DNA from 4 places in the Rhizobium sp. X9 genome. Region 2 is predicted to be linked to each of the others. Evidence: predicted binding sites of a transcription regulator. Region 2 holds the regulator's gene; each other region holds the start of a gene.
The links. Region 2 encodes PhoB, which activates phosphate uptake and scavenging genes when phosphate is short. Its sites were predicted from a motif close to TGTCATNNANCTGTCAT; they were not measured.
Positions count from the first base shown of each region.

Region 1: JZY08_RS07195 (UDP-2,3-diacylglucosamine diphosphatase) is a predicted target of PhoB. The motif match lies at 2,159-2,175, and genes of this name have one in related genera.
Region 3: JZY08_RS07945 (ceramide glucosyltransferase) is a predicted target of PhoB. The motif match lies at 2,858-2,874, and genes of this name have one in related genera.
Region 4: JZY08_RS04995 (esterase-like activity of phytase family protein) is a predicted target of PhoB. The motif match lies at 5,157-5,173, and genes of this name have one in related genera.

Region 1 is NZ_CP071311.1:1,459,779-1,467,419, forward strand. Features, by position in the region: gene dgcA (N-acetyl-D-Glu racemase DgcA) at 1-695, shown strand, start outside; gene JZY08_RS07195 (UDP-2,3-diacylglucosamine diphosphatase) at 1,265-2,104, opposite strand; gene JZY08_RS07200 (NADP-dependent malic enzyme) at 2,333-4,648, shown strand; gene JZY08_RS07205 (DUF2865 domain-containing protein) at 4,785-5,891, shown strand; gene bluB (5,6-dimethylbenzimidazole synthase) at 6,022-6,738, opposite strand; cobalamin riboswitch at 6,834-7,019, opposite strand; gene JZY08_RS07215 (TolB family protein) at 7,224-7,641, opposite strand, start outside.
Region 2 is NZ_CP071311.1:111,760-119,400, forward strand. Features, by position in the region: gene pstA (phosphate ABC transporter permease PstA) at 1-734, shown strand, start outside; gene pstB (phosphate ABC transporter ATP-binding protein PstB) at 749-1,564, shown strand; gene phoU (phosphate signaling complex protein PhoU) at 1,662-2,387, shown strand; gene phoB (phosphate regulon transcriptional regulator PhoB) at 2,419-3,102, shown strand; gene JZY08_RS00535 (GcrA family cell cycle regulator) at 3,403-3,936, opposite strand; gene JZY08_RS00540 (aspartate aminotransferase family protein) at 4,367-5,566, shown strand; gene argF (ornithine carbamoyltransferase) at 5,621-6,538, shown strand; gene JZY08_RS00550 (Hsp33 family molecular chaperone) at 6,782-7,641, shown strand, end outside.
Region 3 is NZ_CP071311.1:1,613,831-1,621,471, reverse strand. Features, by position in the region: gene JZY08_RS07965 (DUF3320 domain-containing protein) at 1-327, shown strand, start outside; tRNA gene JZY08_RS07960 (tRNA-Arg) at 808-884, opposite strand; gene JZY08_RS07955 (ETC complex I subunit) at 927-1,232, opposite strand; tRNA gene JZY08_RS07950 (tRNA-Pro) at 1,500-1,576, shown strand; gene JZY08_RS07945 (ceramide glucosyltransferase) at 1,632-2,774, opposite strand; gene JZY08_RS07940 (DUF982 domain-containing protein) at 2,990-3,259, opposite strand; gene JZY08_RS07935 (BON domain-containing protein) at 3,473-3,721, shown strand; gene JZY08_RS07930 (DUF192 domain-containing protein) at 3,781-4,263, opposite strand; gene JZY08_RS07925 (cold-shock protein) at 4,263-4,841, opposite strand; gene JZY08_RS07920 (VOC family protein) at 5,034-5,474, shown strand; gene JZY08_RS07915 (YcbK family protein) at 5,632-6,876, shown strand; gene JZY08_RS07910 (glycosyltransferase family 25 protein) at 7,005-7,641, shown strand, end outside.
Region 4 is NZ_CP071311.1:1,017,931-1,025,571, forward strand. Features, by position in the region: gene clpX (ATP-dependent Clp protease ATP-binding subunit ClpX) at 197-1,474, shown strand; gene lon (endopeptidase La) at 1,887-4,304, shown strand; gene hupB (DNA-binding protein HupB) at 4,594-4,869, shown strand; gene JZY08_RS04995 (esterase-like activity of phytase family protein) at 5,224-7,422, shown strand; gene JZY08_RS27745 (hypothetical protein) at 7,631-7,641, opposite strand, start outside.

The DNA of each region.
Region 1 (7,641 bases), 1.3 Mb from region 2:
GGGATCTCGAAGCCAAGATCAGCGGTAAAAGCGCTGCCGAGCGCATCCTCGGACGGGCTGCAGAACCGCTCGTCACCGCCTACACCATCTCGCTGGCCGACCCCGAGACCATGGCCGCGAAAACGGCGGAAAATGCAGGCCGCCCGCTGCTGAAGATCAAGACCGGCACGGCGGACGACGAAGCGCGCCTGCGCGCCGTGCGTGCCGCAGCCCCGCAAGCGCGCATCATCATCGACGCCAATGAGGGCTGGAATGATTATAATATCGAATATTATCTGAGGCTTGCGGCGGAACTGAAGATATCGCTGATCGAACAGCCGCTTCCCGCCGGCAAGGACGCCATCCTCGCCCGCATTGACCATCCGGTGCTGATCTGCGCCGACGAAAGCGTGCATTCCACCCGCGACCTCGCAGGCCTGCGCGACCGTTACGATGCGATCAACATCAAGCTCGACAAGACCGGCGGGCTGACCGAAGCGCTCGTCATGAAGGCGGAAGCGGAGCGCCTCGGTTTCACCATCATGGTCGGCTGCATGCTCGGCACCTCGCTCGGCATGGCGCCTGCGGTGCTGGCGGCGCAGGATACAGCCTTTGCCGATCTCGACGGGCCGCTGCTGCTGGCTGAGGACCGTGAGCCCGGTCTGGTTTATGAGGGTTCGCTGGTTTATCCCGCACGGCCGGAATTGTGGGGGTAAGCCCCGGCTATTGAAGGCGGAGAAACAAGGTGCGATATCACCGCTGGTTTCTTCTCCCCGCCGGGGAGAAGATGGCCCGAAGGGTCAGATGAGGGGGCAAGCTCTCCGAATATCTCTACCCTCGCCCCCCTCATCCCGCTGCCGCGACCTTCTCCCCGGCGGGGAGAAGACACAAGGGGCACGCACTCGCCTCGCATGAATGAGCTGAGGCATGTCTCTAAAGGGTCGCTGATTTATCCGGCCTGCTGGAAATTGAGGGCGCCGCTCTCGCGCGGGCCAAGGCTCTCGCGCGCTAAGAATGACGAGACTGCGCGCCGTCATTCCATCCGCGCTCGCTTTCACGAAAAGCAAACGGCGATTCTAAACCTCTCCGTTGTCATCCTCGGGCTTGACCCGAGGATCCATCGCTCCGGGTTGTGGATCCTCGGGTCAAGCCTGAGGATGGCGTAGCAAGTTATTCGGAGCATGTAGGCAACACCCGCGAGGTCACACCATCGCCGTCGCCCGCATTACCCAGCCAGCACATCCCTGTGAAACGCACCGTCGCGGCAGAGGTTGGCATGCCTCAATCAGGCCGCATGCTTCCCGATCAGCCCCGGAATATCCACCGGCTCCATCTCATCCGATGTCTGTTCGGCGGTAACGTCGCTTGTCTGCATCCAGGTGATCAGCTCGAAGCTGCCATCGGCGTTCTCGGCGATTGCCGTGCAGCTTTCCACCCAGTCGCCGGTGTTGATGTAGCGGATGCCGTCCATGTCTTCCATCACCGCATGGTGAATGTGCCCACAGATGACGCCGTCGACATTGTTGCGGCGTGCCTCGTCGGCGACCACGCGCTGGAATTCGCCGATGAAGTTGACGGCGTGCTTCACCTGAAGCTTCGCCCAGGCCGAGAACGACCAGTAAGGCAGGCCGATGCGGCGGCGCACGGCGGCAATGGCGATGTTGATCGCAATCGCCGCGTCATAGGCCCAGTCTCCGAGATAGGCGAGAAGGCGGGCATTGCGCACCACCACGTCGAACTCGTCGCCATGGATGACCAGATATTTCTTGCCGTCGGCAGCCTCGTGGATCATGCGCTCGGCCACTTCGATGCCGCCGAAATGCATGCCCGGAAATTCCCGCAGGAATTCGTCGTGGTTGCCAGGAATATAAACGATGCGCGTGCCCTTGCGGGCCTTGCGCAGGATTTTTTGCACCACGTCGTTGCAGCCCTGCGGCCAGTACCAGCTGCGGCGCAGGCGCCAGCCATCGACGATGTCGCCGACCAGAATGATCGTCTCGGCCTCGTGATATTTCAGGAAGTCGAGCAGATAATCCGTCTTGGCCGCCTTGGACCCAAGATGGACATCCGAAATGAAAAGCGTTCTGAACTGTCTGGTTTCGATTTGACCGGCCACGGATTTCATCCCCCTGTTCGGTTGCGTCCCTGCGGCTTTCTTACCTCTCAGAACCAGACTCGTGTTTCAGCAACATGACAGACGTCGGATTTTATATGAAATATGACGAATGGCTTCACGAAAACGCGAATAAGTCATGCCTGTATTTGCATGAATGCGCGGCAAATAACGGCTGTACCACGGGGAAGTTTGTTGTATTCAGGGGGCCGGAATGAAACCAGATATGACGGTGGAAGAATGACCTCTCACGATAAGAACAATACGCCCGCCAACACGGCAAAGGCCGACATCGAGGAACAGGCGCTCTTTTTCCACCGCTATCCGCGTCCCGGAAAGCTGGAAATCCAGGCCACCAAACCGCTCGGCAACCAGCGTGACCTGGCGCTCGCCTATTCGCCGGGCGTTGCCGCCCCCTGCCTCGCCATCCATGAAAATCCTGAGATGGCGGCGGAATACACCGCCCGCGCCAATCTTGTCGCGGTCATTTCCAACGGCACCGCGGTGCTTGGTCTTGGCAATATCGGCCCGCTTGCCTCCAAGCCGGTCATGGAAGGCAAGGCCGTCCTCTTCAAGAAATTCGCCGGCATCGACGTCTTCGACATCGAGATCGACGCACCCGGCATCAATGACATGGTCTCCACCATCGCGGCGCTGGAACCCACCTTCGGCGGCATCAACCTTGAGGACATCAAGGCGCCGGAATGTTTCGAGGTGGAACGCCAGCTGCGCGAAAAGATGAACATCCCCGTCTTCCACGATGACCAGCACGGCACGGCGATCATCGTCGCCGCCGCCGTCACCAATGCGCTGGAACTGGCCGGAAAATCGCTCTCGAGCGTCAAGATCGTCGCCTCGGGTGCAGGTGCGGCAGCCCTTGCCTGCCTCAACCTTCTCGTCGCCATGGGCGCGAAGAAAGAAAACATCTGGGTCCACGACATTGAAGGCCTCGTTTATGACGGCCGCAACACGCTGATGGACGAGTGGAAGGAAGTTTACGCCCAGAAGACCGACAAGCGCGTCCTTTCCGAAACGATCGATGGCGCCGATGTCTTCCTCGGCCTTTCCGCCGCCGGCGTCCTGAAGCCGGAACTGCTGGAGCGCATGGCGGAAAACCCGCTGATCCTCGCGCTTGCCAACCCCAACCCGGAAATCATGCCGGAGGCGGCGCGTGCGGCCCGGCCGGATGCGATGATCTGCACCGGCCGTTCGGATTTCCCGAACCAGGTCAACAACGTTCTCTGCTTCCCCTATATCTTCCGCGGCGCGCTGGATTGCGGCGCAACCACGATCAACGAGGAAATGAAGATGGCCGCCGTGCAGGCCATCGCCGAGCTTGCCCGTGAGGAAGTTTCCGAAGTCGCGGCAAAAGCCTATAGCGGTGAAACGCCGATTTTCGGCCCGAACTACCTCATCCCGTCGCCTTTCGATCCGCGCCTCATCCTGCGCATCGCCCCGGCGGTTGCCCGCGCGGCTGCGGCAAGCGGCGTCGCCGCCCGGCCGATCACCGATTTCGAAGCCTATCTCGACCAGCTGAACCGTTTCGTCTGGCGCTCCGGCTTCATCATGAAGCCGGTCTTCAACGCTGCCAAGGCCGCCGAAAAGAAGCGCATCATCTTTGCCGAAGGCGAAGACGAGCGCGTGCTGCGCGCCGCCCAGGTGCTGCTGGAAGAAGGCACCGGCATTCCGATCCTCATCGGCCGTCCGCAGATCATCGAAACGCGCCTGAAGCGCTTCGGCCTGCGCATCCGCCCGCATGCGGATTTCGCCGTGGTCAATCCGGAAGACGATCCGCGCTATCGCGACTATGTCGATGATTATTTCGCCCTCGTCGGTCGCGCCGGCATCAACCCGGAAGCGGCCCGTACCATCGTGCGTACCAACTCAACGGTGATCGGCGCGCTTGCGGTCAAGCGCGATGAAGCGGATGCACTGATCTGCGGCCTCGAAGGCCGCTACGACCGACATCTTCGCGACGTGAACCAGATCATCGGCAAGCAGGAAGGCGTGCGCTCGTTTGCGGGCCTCAGCCTGCTCATCACCCAGCAGGGCGCGCTGTTCCTTACCGACACTTTCGTCAATTACGACCCGACGTCAGAGGAAGTGGCTGAAATGGCCATTCTCGCGGCCAAGGAAATCCGCCGCTTCGGCATCACGCCGAAGATTGCCCTCGCGAGCCATTCCAATTTCGGCTCGCGCGATTCCGAAAGCGCCCGCAAGATGCGCCGCGCCCTGAAGATCGTGCAGGAAGCCGCACCGGAACTGGAAGTCGATGGCGAAATGCAGGGCGGCTCGGCGCTTTCGGAAGCGCTGCGCAAGCGCGCCATGCCCAACAGCGTGCTGACCGGCGAGGCGAACCTCTTGGTCTTCCCGAACCTCGATGCCGCCAACATCACGCTTGGCGTCACCCGCACCCTGACGGAAGGCCTGCATGTCGGCCCGATCCTGCTCGGCACGGCCCTGCCCGCCCATATCCTGTCGCCCAGCGTCACCTCGCGCGGCGTGGTCAACATGGCGGCCTTTGCCGTCGTGCAGGCCTCGCACCCTTCGGTGTGATAGAGGCCGCATTAACGCAATTTTGAACAGGCTGTTGCCGCATTGCGGCAACAGCTTATGTTATCTTCCTGAAACACGGATTTCGTGAAGTATAACGCCCCTGCCACCGGCCGGGGACATCGAACGGATCGAACAATTGACCCGGCGCCAAAGCCGCATCATCGGCCTCCTGCTTCCCCTCGTCTTCATCGCTCCGGCCGCCGCTTTTGCGGATCAGGTCTGTGACACTCTCTACGCGCAATTGCGCGAGCCGCCGCGCGTCATCGGCAACACGGCCGAGGTGCGCCGCTATGCCAATGCGCTCACCCGCCAGAACATAGAAATCCGCAGGATCAAGAACGATCTGCGCCGTTACGGCTGCTCGTCAGGCAGCGTCATCATTTATGGCAGCCCCAATGCCGGGCTCTGCGCCGAGATCGGCGATGCCCTGGTCGATGCGCAGAGCGAGCGCGACGCCATCATCCGCGACCGTGACGATGCCATGGCAGCGCAGCGCAGCGACGACGGCGACATCAGACGCCAGCGCATTCTCGCCGCGCTCGACGCCAATGGCTGCAGCCCCCTCCCTGAAACGGAAGCACAGCTGCCGCCGGCTCCCGATGTCACCCGCTACCCCGATGCCTTTCGCCAGCAGGAAAATCAGCCGGGACAGGCCGGGCTTTCGCCCTATCCCGGCTCCGCCGGGGAAGGTGGGCTTAGAACCCTCTGCGTGCGCACCTGCGACGGCTCGTTTTTCCCCATTGCCGCCAATGCCTCGCCGCTTGATTTTCGCGCCCAGGCGGAGCAATGCCAGAAAATGTGTCCGGGAACAGAGACGGAGCTTTATTTCCACTCCATGACGGATCAGGAAACCGCCGACATGGTGTCTGCCGAAACCGGAAAACCCTACAAGGACCTGCCAACCGCCTTTGCCTATAAAAATGCCTCGGCAAAGGCACCGGGCTGCGCCTGCAACATGGCCGCCTATCACGACGAGATGCAGAAGCAGGAAGAGGCAGCCCGGCCGGAAGCCGAAAAACCCTATTCCGGCATCACCACCATCCCATCACCGCAAGGCGACAAGGCTCAGAAACCCGCAGAGCAGCAGCAGGCCGCAAAGCCGCCGGAGCAACCGGTTCCTGAACGCGACTACGACCCGAACGACAGCAAGGTCCGCGTCATCGGCCCGAAATTCCTGCCCGATCAAACTGGGCGGATCGACCTGAAGAACCCCGCGCTGAAGGGTATACAGCCGCAGCAATAGCGTGCTGTGGGGCCTCCCCCTTAGGGCGGTCAGTTATGGAGCGAGCGCGTGCAGCTTGTTTCTTCTCCCCGACGGGGAGAAGAAACAGGCGGCAACGCTTTGCCTCTCACAAGCGAGCCCCAGCCTCCCTCTACCGCCCGCCCCACCGGTTGCGAAACACCAGTTCCTCCAGCGGCACGCGCTGACGCCAGCCCTTCACCGCCAGTTCCGGTTCGGTGTAAAGCTCATCGACGCGGCCGAGGCAGAGCCAGGCGACGATTTCGATATGGTCGGGGATTTCCAGAATGGCGCGAATGTCGCTGTCGTGGAAAATGCTGACCCAGCCGACGCCGATGCCTTCGGCGCGGGCCGCCAGCCAGAGGTTCTGGATGGCGCAGACGGTCGAATAGACATCCGTGCGCGGATTGTGGGTGCGGCCCAGCACCACCTTGCCGCCACGCGTCGGATCGCAAGTGACACAGATGCTGAGCGGCGCCTTGCGGATGCCCTCGAGCTTCAGGCTGCTATAAAGCGCCTGCTGCTCGCCTTCAAACATCGCCGCCGCCTCCTCATTGGCGCGGCGGAACGCCACCCAGGCCGCCTGTCTGACCGCGCCGTCGGTCACAAGCGTGAAATTCCACGGCTGCATGAAGCCGACCGAGGGGGCGGAATGCGCCGCCTTCAGCAAACGCTCCACCACATCATCCGGCAGCGGATCGGGCAGGAACTGGTCGCGCACATCGCGGCGGGTTTCAATGACGCGGTAGATCGCCTCGCGCTCCTCCTCCGAAAACGGGCGAGCGGGCGAAAGCGCATGATCGGACGCATTGGCATCGAGTGAACTGGTCGCGAGCGGATCGGTCGGCATCGTCTATCCCCAACAATGCTGGCGCGCCGCCATAAAAACCGGCTCCGGTTTCCAAACGCACGACACGCCCTTCAACAACCTGCCGCCGTCCACGCAGCCAGTCTATCCTGTCAGGCCGGTCTTCTGACTCGGCTTCATCCGCCCGCTTTCGCCTTCCCGAATTGCTTCAGTGGCATCAGAAAAAGGGCATCCGCCTCACAGCGCTGGGCACGTTCCGGTTTCGCACCGGATTCCCGATTCTCCCGCCGCAAATTGCGGGCACCTGACGCAAGAACCTATGGGCAAGAAAGCTTGCGAATACAAGCATATTGCAGAGCGATGCGGCAATGTGACCATGGCGAGCCCCCTACACCTCCGTCATTCCGGCCTTGAGCCGGAATCCAGCCAGCCCAAGTCCTTGGGCTGAGACGAGTCTTTTCACCGCGCAGACGCGCGTCTACTGGATTCCGGCTCAAGGCCGGAATGACGGGTCCTCCTTTACCGCATCACTCCACGGGGAAATAACGCACATACGCAAACTCATCCCCATCCGGTGACCAATTGGGTGAATTCATCGTTCCCTGCCCGCCAAACAGCTCGAACAGCGTCTCCACATTGCCGCCATCCATGTCCATCAGCCGCACGCGCACATCAAGATCGCGCGGGTGGTCGAAGACATCGGCGTCGTAGGAGACGAAGACCACCTTGTCACCCCTGGGGGACGGGTGCGGGAACCAGTCGCCATAAGCGCTGTCAGTGATGCGCTCGACGCTGGAGCCATCCACCCGCACGCGCCAGATCTGCATCAACCCGGTGCGGCTGGAATTGAAATAGATCCACCCGCCATCCGGCGAATAATCCGGCCCGTCATTACGGCCCTCACCATGGGTAAGGCGCGTTTCAACACCGCTGGCTATATCCATG
Region 2 (7,641 bases):
GCAAGCATTTCAATACCGGCATCTTCGTCAACGGCAATTCGAGCCGTCCGGAAGCGGCGGGTGTCGGCGTGGCGCTGATCGGCTCCTTTTACATGATGCTGATCGTGCTTGTGCTGTCGCTGCCGATCGGCGTCGCAGCCTCCATCTATCTTGAAGAATTTGCCCCTAAGAACCGCCTGACGGATCTCATCGAGGTGAACATCAACAATCTGGCGGCAGTTCCTTCGATCGTCTACGGTCTGCTCGGCCTTTCCGTTTTCATCAACTTCATGGGCTTTCCGCGCTCCGCCTCTCTGGTTGGCGGCCTTGTCCTGACGCTGATGACGCTGCCGACGATCATCATCGCGACCCGTGCCGCATTGAAGGCCGTGCCGCCGTCGATCCGCGCTGCCGCACTCGGTCTGGGCGCATCCAAGATGCAGACGATCTTCCACCACGTCCTGCCGCTCGCCATGCCCGGCATTCTGACCGGCACCATCATCGGCCTCGCCCACGCATTGGGCGAAACGGCGCCGCTGCTTCTGATCGGCATGGTGGCATTCGTTGCGAATTATCCGACAACGCCAATGGATCCGTCCACGGCTCTGCCGGTGCAGATTTACATGTGGGCGAACGAAGCCGAACGCGCCTTTGTCGAGAGGACATCTGGCGCTATCATCATCCTGCTTCTGTTCCTCATCGTCATGAATGTTGGCGCAATCCTGTTGCGTCGCCGCTTTGAGCGGCGCTGGTAGAGGGAGCTAGAGCAATGAACATGTTGTCGGAAGCAGCAGTTGAAAAGGCGCTGGACAAGAAAATGAATGAAGTCTCATACAAGATGATCGGCAAGGACGTTTCGGTTTATTACGGCGAAAAGCGCGCGCTTTACGACGTGAACCTCAACGTCCGTGAAAACACGGTGACTGCGCTTATCGGCCCGTCCGGTTGCGGTAAATCCACTTTCCTGCGCACCTTGAACCGCATGAACGACACGATCGACGGTTGCCGGGTCACCGGCAAGATCACGCTCGACACGGACGATATCTACGATCAGGCGATCGACGTCGTCGAATTGCGCGCCCGCGTCGGCATGGTGTTCCAGAAGCCGAACCCGTTTCCCAAGACCATCTATGAAAACATCGCCTACGGCCCGCGCATCCATGGTCTCGCCCGCAACAAGGCGGATATGGACCAGATCGTCGAGCAGAGCCTGCAGAAGGCGGGTCTCTGGAACGAGGTGAAGGATCGCCTGCTGGAGTCCGGCACGGGTCTCTCCGGTGGTCAGCAGCAGCGTCTGTGCATCGCGCGCGCGGTTGCCGTCAGCCCGGAAGTCATCCTGATGGACGAACCCTGCTCGGCGCTCGATCCGATCGCGACCGCAAAGGTCGAGGAACTGATCCACGAACTGCGCACCAACTACACGATCGTCATCGTCACGCACTCCATGCAGCAGGCGGCGCGTGTTTCGCAGCGTACGGCCATGTTCCATCTTGGTCATCTTGTCGAAGAAAATGAAACGGACAAGATGTTCACCAATCCGGACGACCAGCGCACGCAGGATTACATCATGGGCCGCTTCGGCTGATCCCCGGCCGGCGCTTTCTCGAAACCGAACAAGACTGGTGCCTCTGCCGTGCCCGCTTCCGGGTACGCGCATGCAGGCCAAGCCGGAGGACTAGACCGTGACACAGACAACGACCCATTCGCATATCCTGTCCGCCTATGACGACGAATTGAAGTTTCTGACGCGCCGCATCGCCGAAATGGGCGGTCTTGCCGAGCAGATGTGCGGCGACGCCGTGCGTGCCCTCGTCAATTCCGATGCGGCACTCGCGCAGAAGGTCATTTCCGACGATACAATTCTCGACCATGCCGAACGCGAAATCGGCGACAAGGCCATCGTCACCATCGCCAGACGCCAACCTGTGGCGGCCGACCTTCGCGAGATCATCGGCACCCTGCGCATCGCCGCCGATCTGGAACGCGTCGGCGATCTCGGCAAGAACACCGCAAAGCGCGTCATCGCGGTTGCCGGAACCGGCGTGCCGCGCAAGCTCGCCCGCGGCATCGAACATCTGTCGGAGCTGGCGCTGGTGCAGCTCAAGGAAGTCCTCGACGTCTATTCCACCCGTTCCGCCGAGAAGGCCAATGCCATTCGCGAGCGCGACGAGGAAATCGACGCGATGTACACGTCGCTCTTCCGGGAGCTTCTGACCTACATGATGGAAGATCCGCGCAACATCACCACCTGCACGCATCTTCTGTTCTGCGCCAAGAACATCGAGCGCATCGGCGACCACGCCACGAATATTGCCGAGACGATCTATTACATGACCACCGGCAGCCAGCCGGAGGGCGAGCGTCCGAAGGACGACAGTTCCAACACCCTCGGTTCGGTGACCGAGTAACAGACAAGCAGAAGCTTGCGGAGTTCAATATATGGTGCCCAAGATTGCAGTTGTGGAAGACGAGGAAGCGTTGAGCGTCCTGCTTCGTTACAATCTCGAGGCTGAGGGATACGACGTCGACACGATACCCCGTGGCGACGAGGCGGAAATCAGGCTGCAGGAGCGTATTCCGGATCTTCTCATCCTGGATTGGATGCTGCCCGGTGTGTCCGGTATCGAACTCTGCAGGCGATTGAGAATGCGGCCGGAAACCGAACGCCTGCCCATCATCATGCTGACGGCGCGCGGAGAGGAAAGTGAGCGGGTTCGCGGTCTTGCCACCGGTGCCGATGATTATGTCGTCAAGCCGTTTTCGACGCCGGAACTCATGGCCCGCGTCAAGGCCATGCTGCGCCGGGCCCGGCCCGAGGTTCTGTCATCGGTGCTGAAATGCGGCGATATCGAACTCGATCGCGAAACCCATCGCGTTCACCGCAAAAGCCGCGAAGTTCGCCTCGGCCCGACGGAATTCCGCCTGCTGGAGTTCCTGATGACATCGCCGGGCCGGGTGTTTTCCCGCTCGCAATTGCTGGATGGCGTCTGGGGTCACGATATCTATGTCGATGAGCGCACTGTCGATGTGCATGTCGGCCGTCTGCGCAAGGCTCTGAATTTTTCGCACATGCAGGATGTTATCCGCACCGTGCGTGGTGCCGGATATTCGATGGAAGCCTGAGCGAAGCGGAGCCGATAGTTTCGCTGGCAACATGGTGCCGCAAAAAAGCAGGCCCGAAATCGGAAACGGTTTCGGGCTTTTTCTATATCAACATCCACAAAACTCGATGCCATTCTCCGTCTTGACGGAGGATCGGCAGCCAGTTGAAACCAAAATCGAAGGGTGACGCCCAATCACGAGGGAGTGGCAAGGGTTCGGCGCGCTGTCATCAAGCTGACCGCGGAGCCGGCCTGTTTTTCGTCATAAAAAAACGGGCCCGAAGGCCCGTAATTTTGAGTGTTGAAATGCGTGCCGCAACACTCAAGCCTTACGGCGCTCGCTCACCGGCTGGTAGGCGAGTTTCGCATGGAACTTGCAATAGGGCGAAGATTCCAGCGCTTCACAACCGCAGAAATGGAAGTCGTCCTTCAGCGGATCGCCAACCGGCCACTTGCAGGTGCGCTCGGTCAGTTCCGTCAGCGTCAGGCGACGGGAAATCGGCGTGACAACGTTTTTGGAAGGAACGTAATCGAGAACCTGTGCGGTCTCGATGTCGATCTCCTCGTGCAGCGCCGTTGCCGCGTTCGAACGGGTGAGAACCCGCGCCGGGGCTGCGTTGACGCGGCCTGCGAAAGTCGTCGTGCGCGGAGCAGGTGCAGCGGTGCGCTTGGGCGCGGAACGTGCCGAAGTGACCGGACCGCCAGCCTTGACGCGCCCCGGCAGGTTGAGACGATGGACCTTGCCGATTACGGCATTGCGGCTGACACCGCCCAGCTGCGCTGCTATCTGGCTGGCGCTAAGCCCTTCGGACCACAATTTCTTGAGTTTTTCGACTCGCTCGTCTGTCCAGTTCATGCCGCTTCTCCGCTTGTCGCGTGTATTTTCGGCAGAATCCCTCTCCGTCTCGCGGGCGTGCCGCAAGCGTGGTTTCCGCCGGATTTTTGGTGACTAGTTCCGCCGCAATGCAGTCTAGTAATTAGCGATTAACCTAGTGCCACGCAGACTCCGTGGCAAGAGTCGGGGGAATCATCTGGAATCGATTTTCCGGTTTTCCCCAACTTGCTGGCGAGTTGAGTCTGAAAGGCAACACCTTGGGGCTCGCCGGCCGCCACCTACTAGGGCTTGAGAAGCCCGGGAAACGCGGACTTTTGTTGACATCGGCAAACGAAGTGACAATAGTGCCCCTGCCGCCGCGAGGCGGCATTTTTGATTTTCAGGCGAGGGATAACCCTTGAAGCCTATTGACAACCGTTGACAGCGCATCTGCGCAAGGAGTGATACAGCCATGGCCGAAGCCGCCGCGCCATTGTTTGATACGTTTTCCAGAGCCCCCCTGCGCTTTGAGCGCGGTGAGGGCGTCTGGCTGTTCACGGAAAGCGGCGAACGATATCTCGATTTTGCGGCCGGTGTCGCCGTCAACTCACTGGGCCATGCCCATCCGCACCTTGTGGATGCGATCAAGACGCAGGCCGAGAAGGTCTGGCACGTCTCGAACCTCTATGAAGTGCCGGGACAGGAAAAACTCGCCAGGCGCCTGACGGAAGCGACTTTCGCAGACAAGGTGTTCTTCACCAATTCCGGCGCGGAAGCACTGGAATGTGCAATAAAGACCGCGCGCCGTTATCACTATTCGAAAGGCCATCCGGAAAAGTTCCGTATCGTCACGTTCGAAGGCGCGTTCCATGGCCGCACGCTTGCGACGATCGCCGCCGGCGGCCAGCAGAAATATCTCGAAGGTTTCGGTCCCAAGGTCGAAGGTTTCGATCAGGTGCCGTTCGGCGATGTCGATGCCCTGAAGGCAGCCATCACGGCCGAGACGGCCGCACTTCTGATCGAGCCCATCCAGGGCGAGGGCGGTATCCGCGCGCCCAGCAAGGAATTCCTGCAACTCCTGCGTGGTCTGTGCGACGAGCACGGCCTGCTCCTGATTTTCGATGAGGTCCAGACGGGCGTCGGCCGCACGGGCAAACTCTTTGCCTATGAGCAGACCGGTGTTGCGCCCGATATCATGGCAGTCGCCAAGGGTATTGGCGGCGGTTTCCCGCTCGGCGCATGCCTTGCAACAGCGGATGCTGCTTCCGGCATGACGGCGGGCGTACACGGCACCACCTATGGCGGCAATCCGCTGGCCATGGCGGTCGGCAATGCCGTGCTGGATGTCGTTCTAGCCGACGGTTTTCTCGAAAAGGTCCGTGATGTCGCGTTGGTTTTCCGCCAGGGCCTCGCCTCGCTCAAGGATCGTTATCCTGACGTGATCGAGGAAATCCGCGGCGAAGGCCTGCTTCTGGGCATCAAGGCGAAGGTTCCTTCGGGCGATCTGCTGCAGGCCATGCGCGCCGAACATCTGCTTGGCGTGCCTGCGGGCGACAATGTCATCCGCCTTCTGCCGCCGCTCGTCACCACGGCGGAAGAGGCCCGCGAGGGTCTTGCGCGTGTCGACGCGGCCGCCGCCTCCCTGACAGCGAAACAGGCGAAAATCGCCTGAGTAAATCAAGGGCGGGCCTCTGTTCAGGGGCTCGCAAGCATGGGACAGATCAGCATGGTTTCACCAAAACATTTTCTGGACCTCTCGGCCGTCGGGTCGGAGGACTTGCGGACAATTCTTGATGATGCGCGCACGCGCAAGATTGCCACCAAAACCGGCACGGCGGCAAAGCCGCTTGCCGGCAAGATGCTGGCGATGATCTTTGAAAAGCCGTCCACCCGCACCCGCGTCTCCTTCGATGTCGGCATGCGCCAGCTCGGCGGCGAGACCCTTTTCCTGTCGGGCACGGAAATGCAGCTGGGCCGCGCCGAAACGATTGGCGATACGGCCAAGGTGCTGTCGCGTTATGTCGACGCCATCATGATCCGCACGACAGATCATTCGCGCCTGCTCGAGCTTGCTGAACACGCCACTGTGCCGGTCATCAACGGTCTAACGGACGACACCCATCCCTGCCAGATCATGGCGGATATATTGACGTTCGAGGAACATCGCGGCCCGGTCAAGGGCAAGACCATTGCCTGGACGGGCGACGGCAACAATGTGCTGCATTCCTTCGTGGAAGGCTCCGCCCGTTTTGGCTATCGCATGGCGATGGCGGTGCCGATGGGGTCCGAACCGCATGACAAGTTCTTGAACTGGGCGCGCAACAATGGCGGCGAGATCGCGCTGTACCACGATGCCGATAAGGCAGTGGCGGGAGCGGATTGCGTCGTTACCGATACCTGGGTGTCGATGAACCAGGAGCACAAGGCGCGCGGCCACAATATTTTCCAGCCCTATCAGGTCAATGAAGCCCTGATGGCGAAGGCTGATAAAGACGCGCTGTTCATGCATTGCCTGCCGGCACATCGTGGCGAGGAAGTGACTGATGGCGTGATCGACGGGCCGCAGTCGGTCGTCTTCGATGAGGCGGAAAACCGCCTGCATGCGCAGAAGTCCATCATTGCCTGGTGCATGGGCGTCATCTGACGGCTCTTGCCCTTCCTGCCAAACGGTGAGGAAGGGTGCTTGAACTTGGCTCGGCACATTACCATCTGTGGGACTTCGAAAAGGCTCGTCGGTTTTGCTGGCGGGCCACAATCACGATTTGCACGATTTTTCCCGGAGGCGGTTTCGCTTCCCGAATCTCTGTGCGACAAGCGGAAAAAGCACATTCAGAAAGCCGGACTTTTGGACGGTAGCGGCGCAACGGCTGCGCCAAGGAGTTATGATATGGCAGATGTAACAGTTGAACTGGACGATCTCGATTTGGCTGGCGACGACAAGGTCGTGCCCTTTCAGGTCGAAGGTCTGGATGTGCGCGGCCGCGCCGTGCAGGTTGGGCCGCTGTTGAATGCCATTCTCGAAAGGCACGACTATCCTGCGGTGGTCGCCCGCCTTCTCGCGGAAGCCACCGTTCTGACGGCGCTGATCGGCACCTCGCTTAAATTTTCCGGCAAGCTCACCGTTCAGACCAAGGGTGACGGCCCGGTTGACCTTCTGGTGGCGGATTTCACCGCCCCTGAAAGCATGCGTGCCTATGCCCGTTTCGATGAGGAGCGGCTGGCGGAGGCGATTGCGGCGGGAGCGACCTCTCCGGAACAGTTGCTGGGCACCGGCATTCTGGCCTTCACCATCGATCAGGGCGCGGGAATGCAGCCCTATCAGGGCATCGTGCCGCTGGACGGCTCGTCGCTGGAAGAAATCGCCGGGGTTTATTTCCGCCAGTCGGAACAGCTTCCCACCCGCGTGCGCCTTGGCGTTGCCGAATTCTTCGACCGTGACGGCGATGGAAAGCCACGCCACGGCTGGCGTGCCGGCGGCGTGATTGCGCAATTTCTGCCGCAGGCGCCTGAGCGTCTTCGCATGCGTGATCTTCACGGAGGCGACGGCGATGAGGGCAATTACGACGTGGCTGAGGATGATGCCTGGACCGAGGCGGTCACGCTGCTGAACACGGTGGATACCGACGAGCTGACCGATCCGCAGGTGCCGGTGGAGCGTCTGCTCTACAGGCTTTTCCACGAAAGTGGCGTGCGCATCTACGATCCGCAGGCGATTTTTGACCGCTGCAGCTGCTCGCGCGAAAAGAT
Region 3 (7,641 bases), 1.5 Mb from region 2:
TTAGTCGACCGTAGAGAAGTCGTTCGATCTGGTCAGTTTCTTCTTGAACCCGATTCCGAAATCAGACTGCGCGATCGCAGCTCGGCATCCTCTCCTAGCCTCCGTCGGCTCGAGTTGCTTCCCCCTATGGAGATCGACCATGGCCTCAAGACAATCATTGATCAAAGTCTTGGTGGTACGGAGGAGCAGGCAATCAATGCTGTTGCTCGTGGGCTCGGCTTCAAGGCAACGAGCGCTCAACTCAGGGAAATCATTCGCGGGCGTATCGAGGTCCTCGTTACACGAGGCGAGCTAGAAGTTCGCGATGGAATGTTGGTGACCGTCTAGGAACTGAAAGAGGTCTATGCGTTTCTAATCGCCCATTATTCCTCAGGAGTGGGCGTCTCGGCGACCATATCCCGCCAACGTGTGGCTTTGCCCGGCCCACACCCAAGGGCTAGTCAGTCTATGTCGCCGAGTTTTTCCCGGCGGCCGACTCGCGCGGTCGGCCACTGGTCTAGTGAGCGAACCAGAAGCTATTTGTCAGGTTTTCACGAGCCGACGTAGACCTGACGAAGTGCAGGCAATCCCATCGGCGCGTCAAACATGATCTCCGGGTGTATGTCATTTTTCCTCGCACAGGCGTCATTGAAGGCCTCACGCTCGAGGTCTCGCGCTACGACGCGAAATCACTATAAGTAGGAAAAATCGAAGATGCCCAAATCAAATGCCGCGAGTTGCCCCGATTAACCAGCACAGGGACAAACCAAACCCGCGAAATCACCAGATATCCGAGCAGACTTTCTCATCAGTTTTTTCAAGGGAAGGTGGCGACCCCTGCAGGACTCGAACCTGCGACCTACTGCTTAGAAGGCAGTTGCTCTATCCAGTTGAGCTAAGGGGCCGTCATGCCGGGCAGGGATGCTCCGGTCTAAAGTCGTCTTGTTTCAGTGCGTCCAGGGCTGGGTGCGGTTGAAACGGAAATTGTCGGTATAGGAAACCACCTTGCGGGTCGCTTCCTTCGGCTGGATGACGCGGTATTCGATGCCCTTGCGCTGCGCATAGGCTTCGGCCTGTTCCTGCGTCTCGAATGTCAGCTTGACCTGCTGCTTCATGTCGGAGGTGGACGTGTATCCCATGATCGGATCGATCTTGCGCGGAACTTCGGCGTCGAATTCCAGAACCCAGACATTGGTTTTCGCCTTGCCGGATTGCATGGCGGTTTTTGCAGGGCGGTAAATCTTCGCAGACATGTCGAAACTGCTCCGGTTGGGCGGTGGGGCGCAACACCCCAGATTACTCTTCACGTACCTGAATAGAATAACCAAATCGTGTCAGGAACGCTGAAATTTGAAATGGACCGACTTCATGTGAGAGTCAAGACGATTATCCCTTGCCATCGCTTTGCTGCCCCGTGGCGCCAAGGCGCTTTTGAGCGATGGAGAGAATGGGCTGAACAAAGATGAATTTCCCTGTTGCGGAGTTTGGGTGAACCGTGTATTCCCCAGCCATCGCCTCGGCGGAGTGTAGCGCAGTCTGGTAGCGCATCTGGTTTGGGACCAGAGGGTCGGGAGTTCGAATCTCTCCACTCCGACCATTTAAAGCAATATATCCGCTTGTCGGCGTAACCTCCTTAAAAGAAAAGCTTCCGTTCAGTCCGCTGATGGTCCGGCCAAAGTGCTCTCGGCTGTGCCGATCGTCATGACATTGCCGCGCCATGCGACCGCGCTGCCGATCCAGCTGCGCGCCCAGACAAAGGGCATGATCACGTCGCGCGCGATCATGGCCGGCAGGGTATAAAGAGAGACCGGCCACCGGTTGAGTGCTGTGAGCGCCAGCTCCGGGCCGTACATGATGGTGAGAACGGCGATGGCGGTGACGCTAAGATCGGCGTCCGCGGCAAGGGCGGCGGCGAGCGCGAAGAGGAGCGGGGGCAGCGCGCCGGTGAGGATTTCCGGGGCGAAATATTGCGGGAAGGTCACGCGCCGCAGTCGCGCCCAGCGGGTCTGCCGCGACCAGATCTCGCCGGCATGACGCTGGCCGAGCGGCTGTTCAAAGGGGGCGGAGACCAGGTGCACGCTGCGGCCGGCATTTCTGACCAGCTTCGTCGAGGCGGCGTCCTCGGCGATTTCAGCGGCAAGCGCGCGAATTCCGCCATGCTCTTCCAGGAACGGCTTGTTCCACAACATCGATTTGCCCTGCGCAAAACCCATGCCGATTGCTTCGGCCGCATATTGCCAGCGGCCCTGTGAGCCGTTGAGGAAAGCGCACTCGACATGGGCCCAGAAGCCCGTCGGGCGGGAGCCGAGCGGCGGCGAGCAGACAAGCCCGCTATCCGGCCGCCAGGCTGACATCATGGTCGCGATATAGGATGGCGGCATCAGCACGTTCGAATCGGCCAGAATGACCCATTCGTGGCGGGCGGCGCGCCAGCCTTTCACGCAATTGTTCAGTTTCGGATTGGCGCTGATGCGGTCATCACCGATGAGCAATTGCGCTGAAACCGCTGGCGAGACGGCGCTGGCTTTGCGCACTTCCTCGATCACGGGATCGAGTTCGTCGGCAACGCAGAACAGCAGTTCGTAATCCGGCCAGTCGAGCTCAAAGGCGCGCGAGAGTGTCAACGGTGTGAAGTTTTCCACGCCACGCAGCGGCACTACCAGCGAGACCGGCGGTTTTTGCCGAACAAGTGCGTTTTCCGTGTCCCGTCTTGTCAGGCGCCAGCCGGCGAGAACAATCCCGAGAAGATTGAAGGCGAGGAGCAGAATTGCGCAAAGGGCAAAAACAGTTTCCATGCTGGCCAGTTCCACTCCCAAGCTTTCGGCGATTTGCGCCAATCGATTCCATGGAATTCGTTCCTGCCGATTATAACGTTTGAGTGACAGTTACATGTCATCATCGGCAGGCGGGCAGGGTGCGCGGTGCGGGAAACGGCGCCGCAGCACCGGTCCGGCGGCAAAGAAAAGCCCTTCGTGAAGAAGGGCAAAGTCATCATCGCAGCTAACGAACCTTAGTGGATGTTCAGGATATGCGCGTGACTGCTTGCGACGAGAAACGATTCCCGCGCTTTTTCGATATCGCATTTTCCGGCGATCGCATCGAGGCAGTTCCTGCGCGCTTCCTCATATTCCGGGCCATGTTCCTCGGGCCAGCGGTACATCAGCATGTCCAGCGCCACCAGAGGGCTGTAAATCTCCACGGCCACGCAAAGTGGCAGATGGATCGCTACCGGCTTCATCCACGAGGCGTGGTGACACGGCTCCGTTCTGTTTATCAGCATGTCATTCTCCTCCCTGTTTCATGTCCCTTTCAGGCTGTTCTCTCTCCCATGCGCGAAATGCCCGCCTCACGAAATGGTTCCCGATCACCTAAAATGTGATCGGTCAGGGGGTTCCAATTTTCCAAGATGAATGGAAGATGAACGAAATGATGAACCGGAGATGAACAAAACCGCTATTGGCGCGTTGTAATGTCCATAAGAAGGAGAACGCATATGTTCAATTTGTCAGGCATTCAGGAAAGCTTCTTCGGAGACCGCATGGCTGGCGTATGTCAGGCGATCACCTCTGCCCTGGCCTTCGAAACGGGACTTGAGAAGTCGCGTATTTCCGCAATCGTCGAAAACGACGTGATCTATCTGGAAGGCACGGCCGATTCGGTCGAGGCGATCGATATTGCCATCAACCTTGCCGCCTCCATCTCCAATTGCCGGATTTTGAGCCATATCGAGCCGGTATACTGATATTCTGCAAGCCGGGCGAAACGTCGTCCGGCTTTTTCAGACACCATAACGCGGCAATGTTATTTCTGGTTGCCGATCTGAGCACTGCGCACCATGTCGCCCGGCTTGATGCCATAACGCTTCGCAGTGCCGCCATTCAGTTCAAGCACAAATTTTACCACTCCGCGGGAGCTGATGATCGCTTCCGAATGGGGAACCGCGTTTTCGTGGATATGGGTGATTCGGCCATCCCGGGCGATGAACAGCATATCGAGTGGAATAAGGGTATTCCTCATCCACATTGCCACCTCCCGCTCCTGGCCAAAATCGAACAGCATGCCGTTTTCAAGCGGCATTGATTTGCGAAACATCAGCCCCTGTTCGCGCTGGGCGTTGTTGAGGGCAAGTTCCGCAACGAAGTCATGGCTTTTCCCGGCGGCGCTTTCGATCGTCAGCGGCTCGGATGTGAAATTCTGCTGCTGAGCCTGGGCGACGCCTGCGAAGGTGAAAAAAAGAAGCGCCAGAACGGCGCTCTTCATCACTGTGCGAAACAAGGCGGTCATCAGTGGGACATCCCGATCGGGGCGGGGTTGTCGGGATGGATTTCCGCCGCCATCAAACCCTTGTCGCCATCACCATAACGCACCAGCACCACCTGGCCGGGGCGCAGTTCCGTCAGGCCGAAACGACGCAGCGTTTCCATATGCACGAAAATATCTTCGGTTCCTTCGCCACGCGTCAGGAAGCCGAAACCCTTGGTGCGGTTGAACCACTTGACGATGGCGCGCTCAAGCCCGCTCGAGGGTGTGACCTGCACATGGGTGCGCACCGGCGGCAGCTGCGAGGGGTGAACGGCAGTCGACTGATCCATCGACAGGATGCGGAAAGCCTGAAAGCCCCGGTCGCGCCGCTGGATGAGGGCGACGATGCGGGTTCCTTCGAGAATGGTCTGGTATCCGTCGCGGCGCAGGCAGGAGACATGCAGCAGCACGTCCTGAATGCCGTTATCGGGCACGATGAAGCCGAAGCCCTTGGCGACGTCGAACCATTTCACGACGCCGGTGATCTCGACCAGGTCCACGGCATCGCCCGAAAGGTCCTCGACATCGACTATCGTTTTCGATGACATCCTATCAGCCATATCCTGCCAACCCCTCGATTACGCGCCATACACCGGTCAACTGATTCCTGTTTACCAGATTAACATCTTGGTAACGGTTCCACGCAAGCCCTAGTTTTTGATTTGCGTAGCTGCTTTTATGTCGCGGTCCTTGTCCGGGGCTTGCCATGATGCGTTTAACGGCACCGGACCCGTGTATTGGAGAGGAAGAAAATGCGGTATCTGCACACAATGGTTCGCGTCAAAGACCTTGGCGAATCAATGAAATTCTATTGCGACCTGCTTGGTCTCGAGGAAATACGCCGAATCGAAAACGAAAAAGGCCGATTCACTCTGGTGTTTCTTGCGGCGCGCGACGACATTGCTGCCGCACGAGAAAAAAAAGCGCCTTCGCTTGAGCTCACCTACAATTGGGATACCGAGGATTACACCGGTGGCCGCAATTTCGGGCACCTGGCCTATGAGGTCGACAATATTTACGACTTCTGTGCGCGGCTTCAGCAAAATGGCGTCGTGATCAACCGGCCGCCGCGTGACGGTCACATGGCTTTTGTCCGTTCCCCCGATGGTATTTCCTTCGAAATTCTTCAGAAGGGCGAAAGCCTCGCACCAGCCGAACCGTGGATATCTATGCAGAATACCGGTTCCTGGTAGGGATTTTCCCGCCAACAGCAGCGGTTTCGGGCGCTCTTGCCTTGTCACAATCGGATGAGGCATAGTCCGCGAATCGAAACGGCCAATCCCGTTTTGGGGAAAGCAGACGATTCCGTTCCCGTGCTGCTGTTGTAAATGCAAGATACGGAGGCCACCCATGAAAGCTGCAGATGGCGCGAAAGGACGCGTTTCCTGTCAGCGTCTTGTCATTGCCGTTTCGCTGCTCGGGCTTTCCGGATGCGTTTCGGCCATGACTGACGACGAGATGGTCGCCAATAACAAGAAGCCGGAGATTGCCGCACAGCAGAAGCCGCAGACGGCCGCCGCCACTCCGGCGGCGGGCGCGCAGCAGGGGCATTATGTCGATCCTGCCGTGGCATCGGCGGCCGGCGCAGCAGGTCCGGCCCAGCAGCAGGCTGCGGCCGGTCCGGCCCAGGGTTATGGTGCTGCTGCCGATATTGGCGGGCTTACAACGCAGCCGACTGCGATTTCCGCCGGGACATCCAGCATCTATTCCACAGCACCTTCCGTTGCGGCGGCGGGCGCATCCGGTACGGTTGGCACGCCCGGCGCGCCATCGCAGAAAATCATCCCCGCCGTCAGCAGCGTCTATTCGGCACCGGTGCAGGCGGCACAGCCCCAGCCCGTTGCAGCGCCGGTTCAGGTGCCGGCAGCGGCGCAGCTGCCAGCGGAACAGCACAGTGAAAACCGCCAGGCAGTTCCCGTGCCGCAGACGGCGTCTGAGCAACTTGCTGCGGTGGCTGCCGCACAGCCGGCTGGCGAAAGTGGGCAGGAAGGCGAGGGCAAGGGCGTGACGCTTGCGGCGTTTTTCGCCGGCGCGGCCAAGAAGCGCCTGCCGAAAATGATTGAAAGCGGTTCCGCCGAGAACACGCAGGTTGCGGCGCTGCCCGGCGCTGCGGACAGGACGATGGGCATTGCGCTTTCGGGCCGCTCGATGATGTCCGATGAATTCGATGACGCGCATCTCGAAGACGAGGATGATCAACCGACCGGCCTGATGAAGCTTGCTTCGCTCTCCGGCCTCACCCGCGTTTCGCCGAACGGGCTTTTCCTGCAGACGGATCACGTTGAAGTCGGTTGTTTCAAGCCGGAGCTGGTTCGGATGATCAAGGATGTCGAGCGTCATTACAACAGCCCGGCCATTGTTACCTCGGGTTATCGCCCGCCAAAGGGCATAAGGCAGGGTTCCAAGCATTATACCTGCGATGCCGCCGACATTCAGATCAAGGGCGTCTCCAAATGGGAGCTTGCAACCTATCTGCGTTCCCTGCCGGAGCGCGGTGGCGTCGGCACCTATTGCCATACCGAATCGGTGCACATGGATACGGGTGAACCGAGAGACTGGAACTGGCGCTGCCGCCGCACCGCTGCGCGGAAATAATCTCCGGCGTGACTGCAAAATCCGGAGCGTTCGCGCCTGAAATCCATCCAGTCTGAGTGCGAATGGACGTGCGGCACGCCATGCTGTAGGAGACGGTTCCCTGTCTCCATGCGCATGGTGTCCTGTAAATGCTGCCGATCTCCACCTTTCCCGTCTATATCATCTCCATTGCCAGGGCGCGTGCACGGCTCGACAAGATGCTGGACGGCGCTTCCGGTCTCGGTCTTGATTTGCGGCCGGTCGAGGGTGTCGACGGCAAGACCATTCCTCCTGCCGAGTGGACGGACTTCAACCAACGCGGCTTCGAGCTGCGCAACGGCCGCCATGCCTTGCCTGGCGAATATGGCTGCTATGCCAGCCACATCAAGGCGCTGGAGATTTTTCTGGCGAGTGACGCACCGGTTGCTGTGATCGTCGAGGACGACGTTGCCTTTACCCCGGACTTTTCCGAACGGGTCAAAGCCATGGCTGCGATCATGCCGGAAAACGCGATCGTGAAGCTGACCAACCACCGCCGCAGCGGCTTCAAGGGCAGGAAGACCAGCGCTCTCGGAGACACGTTCGGGCGCTGCATTTTCGGCCCGCAGGGATCCTCGGCCTGCTACATCATCTCACGCGGCGGCGCTGAACGTTTCCTGAAAGCTGCAAGGGTAATGACGCTGCCCTTTGACCGGGCGCTGGAATGCGGCTGGGGCTATGGCACGCGCGTTTATGTGACTGACAAGGATTTCCTGCCCTTTGGCGACCCGGACACGCTGGTCGGCA
Region 4 (7,641 bases), 910 kb from region 2:
TTGAATTTTTATGACGTGGCCTTTGGTTTGATGGGGAATTCGTTGCAGCCGGTTGTCAGCTCCTGTATCTGATACGGCTAGTACCCCGGGAAACGAGGCGGATACGGTGATGCACCCCAAGGGCTGCCGTATCGGCGGGCGGTAAGTTGACCGCGATCCGTTTGGCGGACCTGCGGCGTGCTGGAAGGAAAGAGATATGAGCAAAGTCAGCGGCAGCAACGGCGGCGACTCTAAAAATACACTCTATTGTTCATTCTGCGGCAAGAGCCAGCACGAAGTCCGGAAACTCATTGCCGGGCCGACAGTATTCATCTGCGATGAATGCGTCGAATTGTGCATGGACATCATCCGCGAGGAGAACAAGACGTCGATGGTGAAGTCGCGCGAGGGTGTTCCCACCCCGCAGGACATCATCAAGATCCTCGACGAATATGTCATCGGCCAGAAACAGGCGAAGAAAATTCTGTCTGTTGCCGTTCACAACCATTACAAGCGCCTCGCGCACGCCTCCAAGAACGGCGATGTCGAGCTTGCGAAGTCGAACATCATGCTCGTCGGTCCGACGGGTTGCGGCAAGACCTACCTTGCCCAGACGCTCGCCCGCATCATCGACGTTCCCTTCACCATGGCGGATGCAACGACGCTGACCGAAGCCGGGTATGTCGGCGAGGACGTGGAAAACATCATCCTGAAGCTGCTGCAGTCTGCGGATTACAATGTCGAACGCGCTCAGCGCGGCATCGTCTATATCGACGAAGTCGACAAGATTTCCCGCAAGTCGGACAACCCGTCCATCACGCGTGACGTGTCGGGCGAGGGCGTCCAGCAGGCTCTTCTGAAGATCATGGAAGGCACGGTCGCTTCCGTGCCGCCGCAGGGCGGCCGCAAGCATCCGCAGCAGGAATTCCTGCAGGTGGATACGACCAACATCCTGTTCATCTGCGGCGGCGCCTTTGCCGGCCTCGACAAGATCATCTCGGCCAGGGGTGAAAAGACCTCGATCGGCTTCGGTGCCACCGTCAAGGCGGAAGACGATCGTCGCGTCGGCGAAGTGCTGCGCGAACTGGAGCCGGAAGATCTGGTGAAGTTCGGCCTCATCCCGGAATTCATCGGCCGTCTGCCGGTTCTGGCGACGCTGGAGGATCTCGACGAGGATGCGCTGATCCAGATCCTGTCGGAACCGAAGAACGCGCTGGTCAAGCAGTACCAGCGCCTGTTCGAGATGGAAGATGTGGAATTGACCTTCCACGAGGACGCGCTGCGCGAGATCGCCCGCAAGGCAATCACCCGCAAGACCGGTGCCCGTGGCCTGCGCTCGATCATGGAGAAGATCCTTCTGGATACCATGTTCGAACTGCCGACTCTGGAAGGCGTGCGCGAGGTTGTGATCTCCAACGATGTCGTCAGCGGCGTCGCTCGTCCGCTCTACATCTATGCGGATCGTCAGGAAGAAAAGACCAACGTTTCCGCCTGATAGGCTGATCCGGTCTGGTATGAATTGGAAGGCCCGCACCCGTGCGGGCCTTTTCTGTTGGGCCAGGGTGTGAAACTTGCGCCTAACTTGGCTGAGCCCGATTTTGCGTTTGGAGCGGATTGCGCTTTGCTGATAAAGTCTTACAACTGATTTGCAGCGCGATATGACGGAAATGTGAATTACCGTCGGCGACCCGGTTCCTGGCCTTCAAGGATAACCGGAAATGTCGGGAGTAATGGCCGGCGCTGGGTTTTGTTGAATTTTACGGTCTTGCCGCTGCGCGGGGCCGTCTCTTCCGGCGACTTGAAATCGGTGTTTCGAAACTCCACTTTCAGTCTCGAGAAATGAATATGCCGGACGCCCCAAGACGTCCTGCAAAGTGTCCCGAAAGGGACCATGGAAAGGAAATGATATGACGAACATCACGTCTGCGGCATCTGGCGGTACCTATCCGGTACTTCCCCTGCGCGACATTGTCGTTTTCCCGCATATGATCGTTCCCCTGTTCGTCGGGCGGGAAAAATCCATTCGCGCGCTCGAGGAAGTCATGGGTTCGGACAAGCAGATCATGCTTGTCACCCAGATCAACGCCAGCGATGACGATCCAACCCCGGACGCCATCCACAAGGTCGGCACGGTTGCCAATGTTCTCCAGCTCCTGAAGCTGCCCGATGGCACTGTCAAGGTTCTGGTGGAAGGCAAGGGCCGCGCCCAGATCGACGAATATACCGGCCGCGAGGATTTCTACGAGGCGTCTGCGACGCCGTTGCAGGAGCCTGCCGAAGATCCCGTCGAGATCGAGGCGCTGTCGCGTTCCGTCGTTTCGGAATTCGAGAGCTATGTGAAGCTCAACAAGAAGATCTCGCCCGAGGTTGTCGGCGCTGCCGGTCAGATCGACGATTATTCGAAGCTAGCCGATACGGTCGCTTCGCACCTGTCGATCAAGATCACCGAAAAGCAGGAAATGCTGGAAACCGTCAGCGTGAAGCAGCGGCTTGAAAAGGCGCTCGGCTTCATGGAAGGCGAAATTTCCGTGCTTCAGGTCGAGAAGCGTATCCGCTCGCGCGTCAAGCGCCAGATGGAGAAGACGCAGCGCGAATATTATCTGAACGAACAGATGAAGGCGATCCAGAAGGAACTCGGCGACGGCGAGGACGGCCGGGACGAGATGGCCGAACTGGAAGAGCGCATCGCCAAGACCAAGCTTTCCAAGGAGGCCAAGGACAAGGCCGAGGCGGAAATGAAGAAGCTTCGCCAGATGAGCCCGATGTCTGCGGAAGCGACTGTCGTGCGCAACTATCTGGACTGGCTGCTGGGTCTGCCATGGGGCAAGAAGTCGAAGATCAAGACCGACCTCAACGCCGCCGAGACCATCCTCGATCAGGATCATTTCGGTCTGGACAAGGTCAAGGAGCGTATCGTCGAGTATCTGGCAGTGCAGGCGCGCGCCACCAAGATCCGTGGCCCCATCCTGTGCCTCGTCGGCCCTCCGGGCGTCGGCAAGACCTCGCTCGCCAAGTCGATCGCCAAGGCGACCGGCCGCGAATACGTGCGCATGGCGCTGGGTGGCGTTCGTGACGAGGCGGAAATCCGCGGTCACCGCCGTACCTATATCGGCTCCATGCCGGGCAAGATCGTCCAGTCGATGAAGAAGGCCAAGAAGGCGAACCCGCTCTTCCTGCTCGACGAAATCGACAAGATGGGCATGGATTTCCGTGGCGACCCGTCGTCTGCCCTGCTGGAGGTTCTCGATCCGGAACAGAACTCCACCTTCATGGACCACTACCTTGAAGTGGAATACGACCTGTCCGACGTGATGTTCGTGACCACGGCCAACACGCTGAACATTCCGGGTCCCCTGATGGACCGTATGGAAGTGATCCGCATCGCCGGTTACACGGAAGACGAAAAGCGCGAAATCGCCAAGCGTCACCTGTTGCCGAAGGCGATCAAGGAACATGCCCTGCGTCCGGAAGAGTTCTCGGTCAGCGATGACGCTCTGATGATCGTGATCCAGCAATACACCCGCGAGGCGGGCGTGCGCAGCTTCGAGCGCGAGCTGATGAAGCTCGCACGAAAGGCCGTGACCGAGATCATCAAGGGCAAGGTCAAGTCCGTGGAAGTCACCGCAGCCAACGTTCCGGATTATCTGGGCGTTCCGCGGTTCCGCCACGGCGAGGCCGAGCGTGAGGATCAGGTCGGTGTCGTCACCGGTCTTGCCTGGACGGAAGTCGGCGGTGAGCTGCTCACCATCGAAGGCGTGATGATGCCGGGCAAGGGCCGCATGACGGTGACCGGCAACCTCAAGGAAGTGATGAAGGAATCCATTTCGGCAGCGGCATCCTATGTTCGTTCGCGCGCCGTGGATTTCGGCATCGAGCCGCCGCGTTTCGACAAGAGCGACATCCACGTCCACGTTCCGGAAGGGGCAACCCCGAAGGACGGACCGTCCGCCGGTGTTGCCATGGCAACCGCCATCGTCTCGATCATGACCGGCATTCCGGTCTCCAAGGATGTGGCGATGACGGGCGAAATCACCCTGCGTGGTCGCGTGCTGCCGATTGGCGGCCTGAAGGAAAAGCTGCTTGCAGCACTTCGCGGCGGCATCAAGAAGGTGCTGATCCCGGAAGAGAACGCCAAGGATCTGGCGGAGATTCCGGACAATGTGAAGAACGAGATGGAAATCATCCCGGTTTCGCGCATGGGTGAGGTCATCGAACACGCGCTGCTTCGCAAGCCGGAGCCCATCGAGTGGGACGGCAGCATCGAAACGCCTGTCATCGCCACCGTTGAGGGTGTCGACGAAGGCGGTCAGACGATCGCGCATTGATCAAGGCATCGACGCGGAGGCCGGAATCGGTTTTCGCAAAAGGTGATGCATAGAATCAATGCGTTAGGTGCCGGAAGGCACAGGCGGCGCTTCGGCCCGCGCAAGTGATGCCAATTTGGCACGAATATGTGGAAGGCCGGCAGAAATGTCGGCCTTTTTTGTGAAAAAAATCGCAGACCCCTTGTTTTTCAGGCGATTCCAGCGCTTTTGGGTTGCTGCGCGTGGATGTAAACGTATTCTGCGCCGGCTTAATTCCGAGTCGTTTCAAACCATTGAAAGGGGTGGAAACATGAACAAGAACGAGCTCGTCTCTGCTGTTGCCGAAAAGGCTGGTCTCACGAAGGCAGATGCTGCTTCCGCTGTTGATGCCGTATTCGAAACCGTACAGAACGAACTGAAGAGCGGTGGCGACATCCGTCTCGCTGGCTTCGGCAGCTTCTCCGTTAGCCGCCGTGAAGCCTCCAAGGGCCGTAACCCTTCCACGGGTGCTGAAGTCGATATCCCGGCTCGCAACGTGCCGAAGTTTTCCGCAGGCAAGGGCCTGAAGGACGCTGTCAACTCGTAAGGTTTCCGGAAAGCCGTAACGCCCGGCGGCGGACGTGCGGCTTTTCAGGTTCACGAGGAAACATGTTTTGACGCCCTGACGCCATCATGCCGGCCCGAAAACCGGGCGGCTCTTCGAAAAGCTCTTTTCGGACAGCCCAGTTTTTCAACCGGCAGGATGATAATTGAAAGTAGGGGAGCGCGCCTGTGTAGCCCCCATCCGTTCACACGGCGTTCCGATACGCGGAATGTGCGCATAAACAAGAAAGCCCGGCCTTTATGGTCGGGCTTTTTGATTCCAACATGAAATGTCATGCCACTGTCATGTCTTTGACGCAGAAGCCATGGGGTGTTTCTGGACCCAAGGGGGATTACAATGGCGTTCCGATTTTCTCACATGGCTTTGACCGCTGCTCTGCTCACATCCGCAGCCTTTCCGGCTGTGGCCGAGCCGGTATTCAACCGCATCGCATCGTTTCCGGTGGCGAAGAACCTTCCCGCGGACAAGGACGCCAAGTCCGTCACATCCGCTGAAATCGTCACTGCCAGCGAAGACGGCAAGACGCTGATCTATTCGGACAGCCCGCTTGGCGGCATCGGCTTCATCGACATCACGGACGCCAAGGCTCCCAAGGCCAGCGGCGCTTTGCTGCTTGAAGGCGAGCCGACCTCGGTTGCCGCTGCAGGCGTCAAGGTTCTGGCCGGCGTCAATACGTCGGAAAACCGCGCCAAGCCCTCCGGCAAGCTGGTAACGGTCGATATCGCCACCAAGAAGATTGAAGCAAGCTGCGATCTCGGCGGTCAGCCCGATTCGGTTGCCGTTTCCCCCGACAAGACCTTTGCCGCCATCGCGATCGAAAACGAGCGCGACGAAGAGGTGAACGAAGGCGCCCTGCCGCAGATGCCTGCCGGTTATCTGGTCACCGTTGGCCTGAAAAACGGTGTTGCCGACTGTGCGACGCTGAAGAAGATCGAACTGACCGGCCTTGCTGAAATTGCCCCGGAAGATCCGGAGCCGGAATTCGTGTCGATCAACGCCAATGGCGAGATCGCGCTCACGCTGCAGGAAAACAACCACATCGTCATCATCGACGGCAAGACCGGCACGGTGAAGACGCATTTCTCCGCCGGCAAGGTCGATCTGGAAGGCATCGATACGAAGTCCGACGGCCAGCTGAAGTTCACTGACAAGCAGGAAGGCCGCAAGCGCGAGCCCGACGCCGTGAAGTGGCTGGACAATGACCGCATAGTCATCGCCAACGAAGGTGACTGGCAGGGCGGTTCGCGCGGCTTCACCATCTTCGACAAGACCGGCAAGCTCCTCTATGAAGCCGGCTCCTCGCTCGAACATGCGGTCGCGGCCATCGGCCACTATCCGGAAAAGCGCTCCAAGGCCAAGGGCATCGAGCCGGAAGGCCTGGAAGCGGCGACATTCGGTGACCAGAAGTATTTCTTCGTTCTTTCCGAGCGTGGCTCCATCGTCGCAGTCTACAAGGACACCGGAAAAGAGCCGGAACTGACGCAGCTTCTGCCGTCTGGCATTTCGCCGGAAGGCGCTGTCGCCATCCCGTCGCGCAATCTTTTCGTGACCGCGAACGAGGTCGATCTGGTTGAGGATGGCGGTGCCCGTTCGCACGTCATGATCTATGAGCGCGCTGAGGGCACGGCTGCCTATCCGCAGCTCGTCTCCGCCACCGTCGACGGCGCGCCGATCGGCTGGGGCGCTCTTTCGGGTCTGGTCGGCGATGCCGAGAAGCCCGGCATTCTCTACGCCGTGTCCGACTCGGTCTATGGCAACCAGCCGTCGATCTTCACCATCGATGCGACGAAGAAGCCTGCCACCATCACCAGCGTCCTGCGCATCAAGCGTGACGGCATCGCAGCCCAGAAACTGGACATCGAAGGCATCACGCTCGATGGCAAGGGCGGCTTCTGGCTCGCTTCGGAAGGCGATAGCGCCAAGCTCGTCCCGCATGCGCTCTACAACGTCAACGCCAAGGGCGAGATCAAGGCTGAAATCGCTCTGCCGAAGGAACTGCTGGCCGGTGACACCCGCTTCGGTTTCGAAGGCGTGACCATGATCGGCAAGGGCGACGACGCCACGCTGTGGATGGCCGTGCAGCGCGAATGGGGAACGGACGAGAAGGGCTTCGTCAAGCTCGTCTCCTACAATCCGAAGTCCAAGGAATGGGGCGCCGTGCGTTACCCGCTCGACAAGACCGAGGCAGGCTGGGTTGGCCTTTCCGAAATTACCGCGCAGGGCGAGCATGTCTATATCGTCGAGCGCGATAACCAGATCGGCGAGAAGGCCAAGATCAAGAAGCTCTACCGCGTTGCGAGCGCCGACCTGAAGCCGGGCAAGATCGGCGGGGAGCTGCCGCTGGTGGCCAAGCAGGAAGCGCATGACTTCCTGCCCGACCTCAAGGCTCAGACCAATGGTTATGTCGTCGACAAGCTGGAAGGCTTCACCTTCGACAAGGCGGGAACGGCCTATGCCGTCACCGACAATGACGGCGTCGACGATTCTTCCGGTGAAACGCTGTTCTTCACTGTCGATCTGAAGGCGATCAACTGATCCTTCCAAAGGACATCGAAAATGAGAAAAGCCGGGCATGAGCCCGGCTTTTTTATGCGGCAGAGGCAACCCTTGTACGGAGGTACCTGTCTGGCGCGATGTTTCGCAATGCAGGCCGTTAAACCGGCATTGCCACTTTGCTATCGGTCATCGGGGGATTGTCCGGGGGGGGGACGCCAGGCAAAAGCCACGAACCGATCGCAAAGGATCACCGCCCCA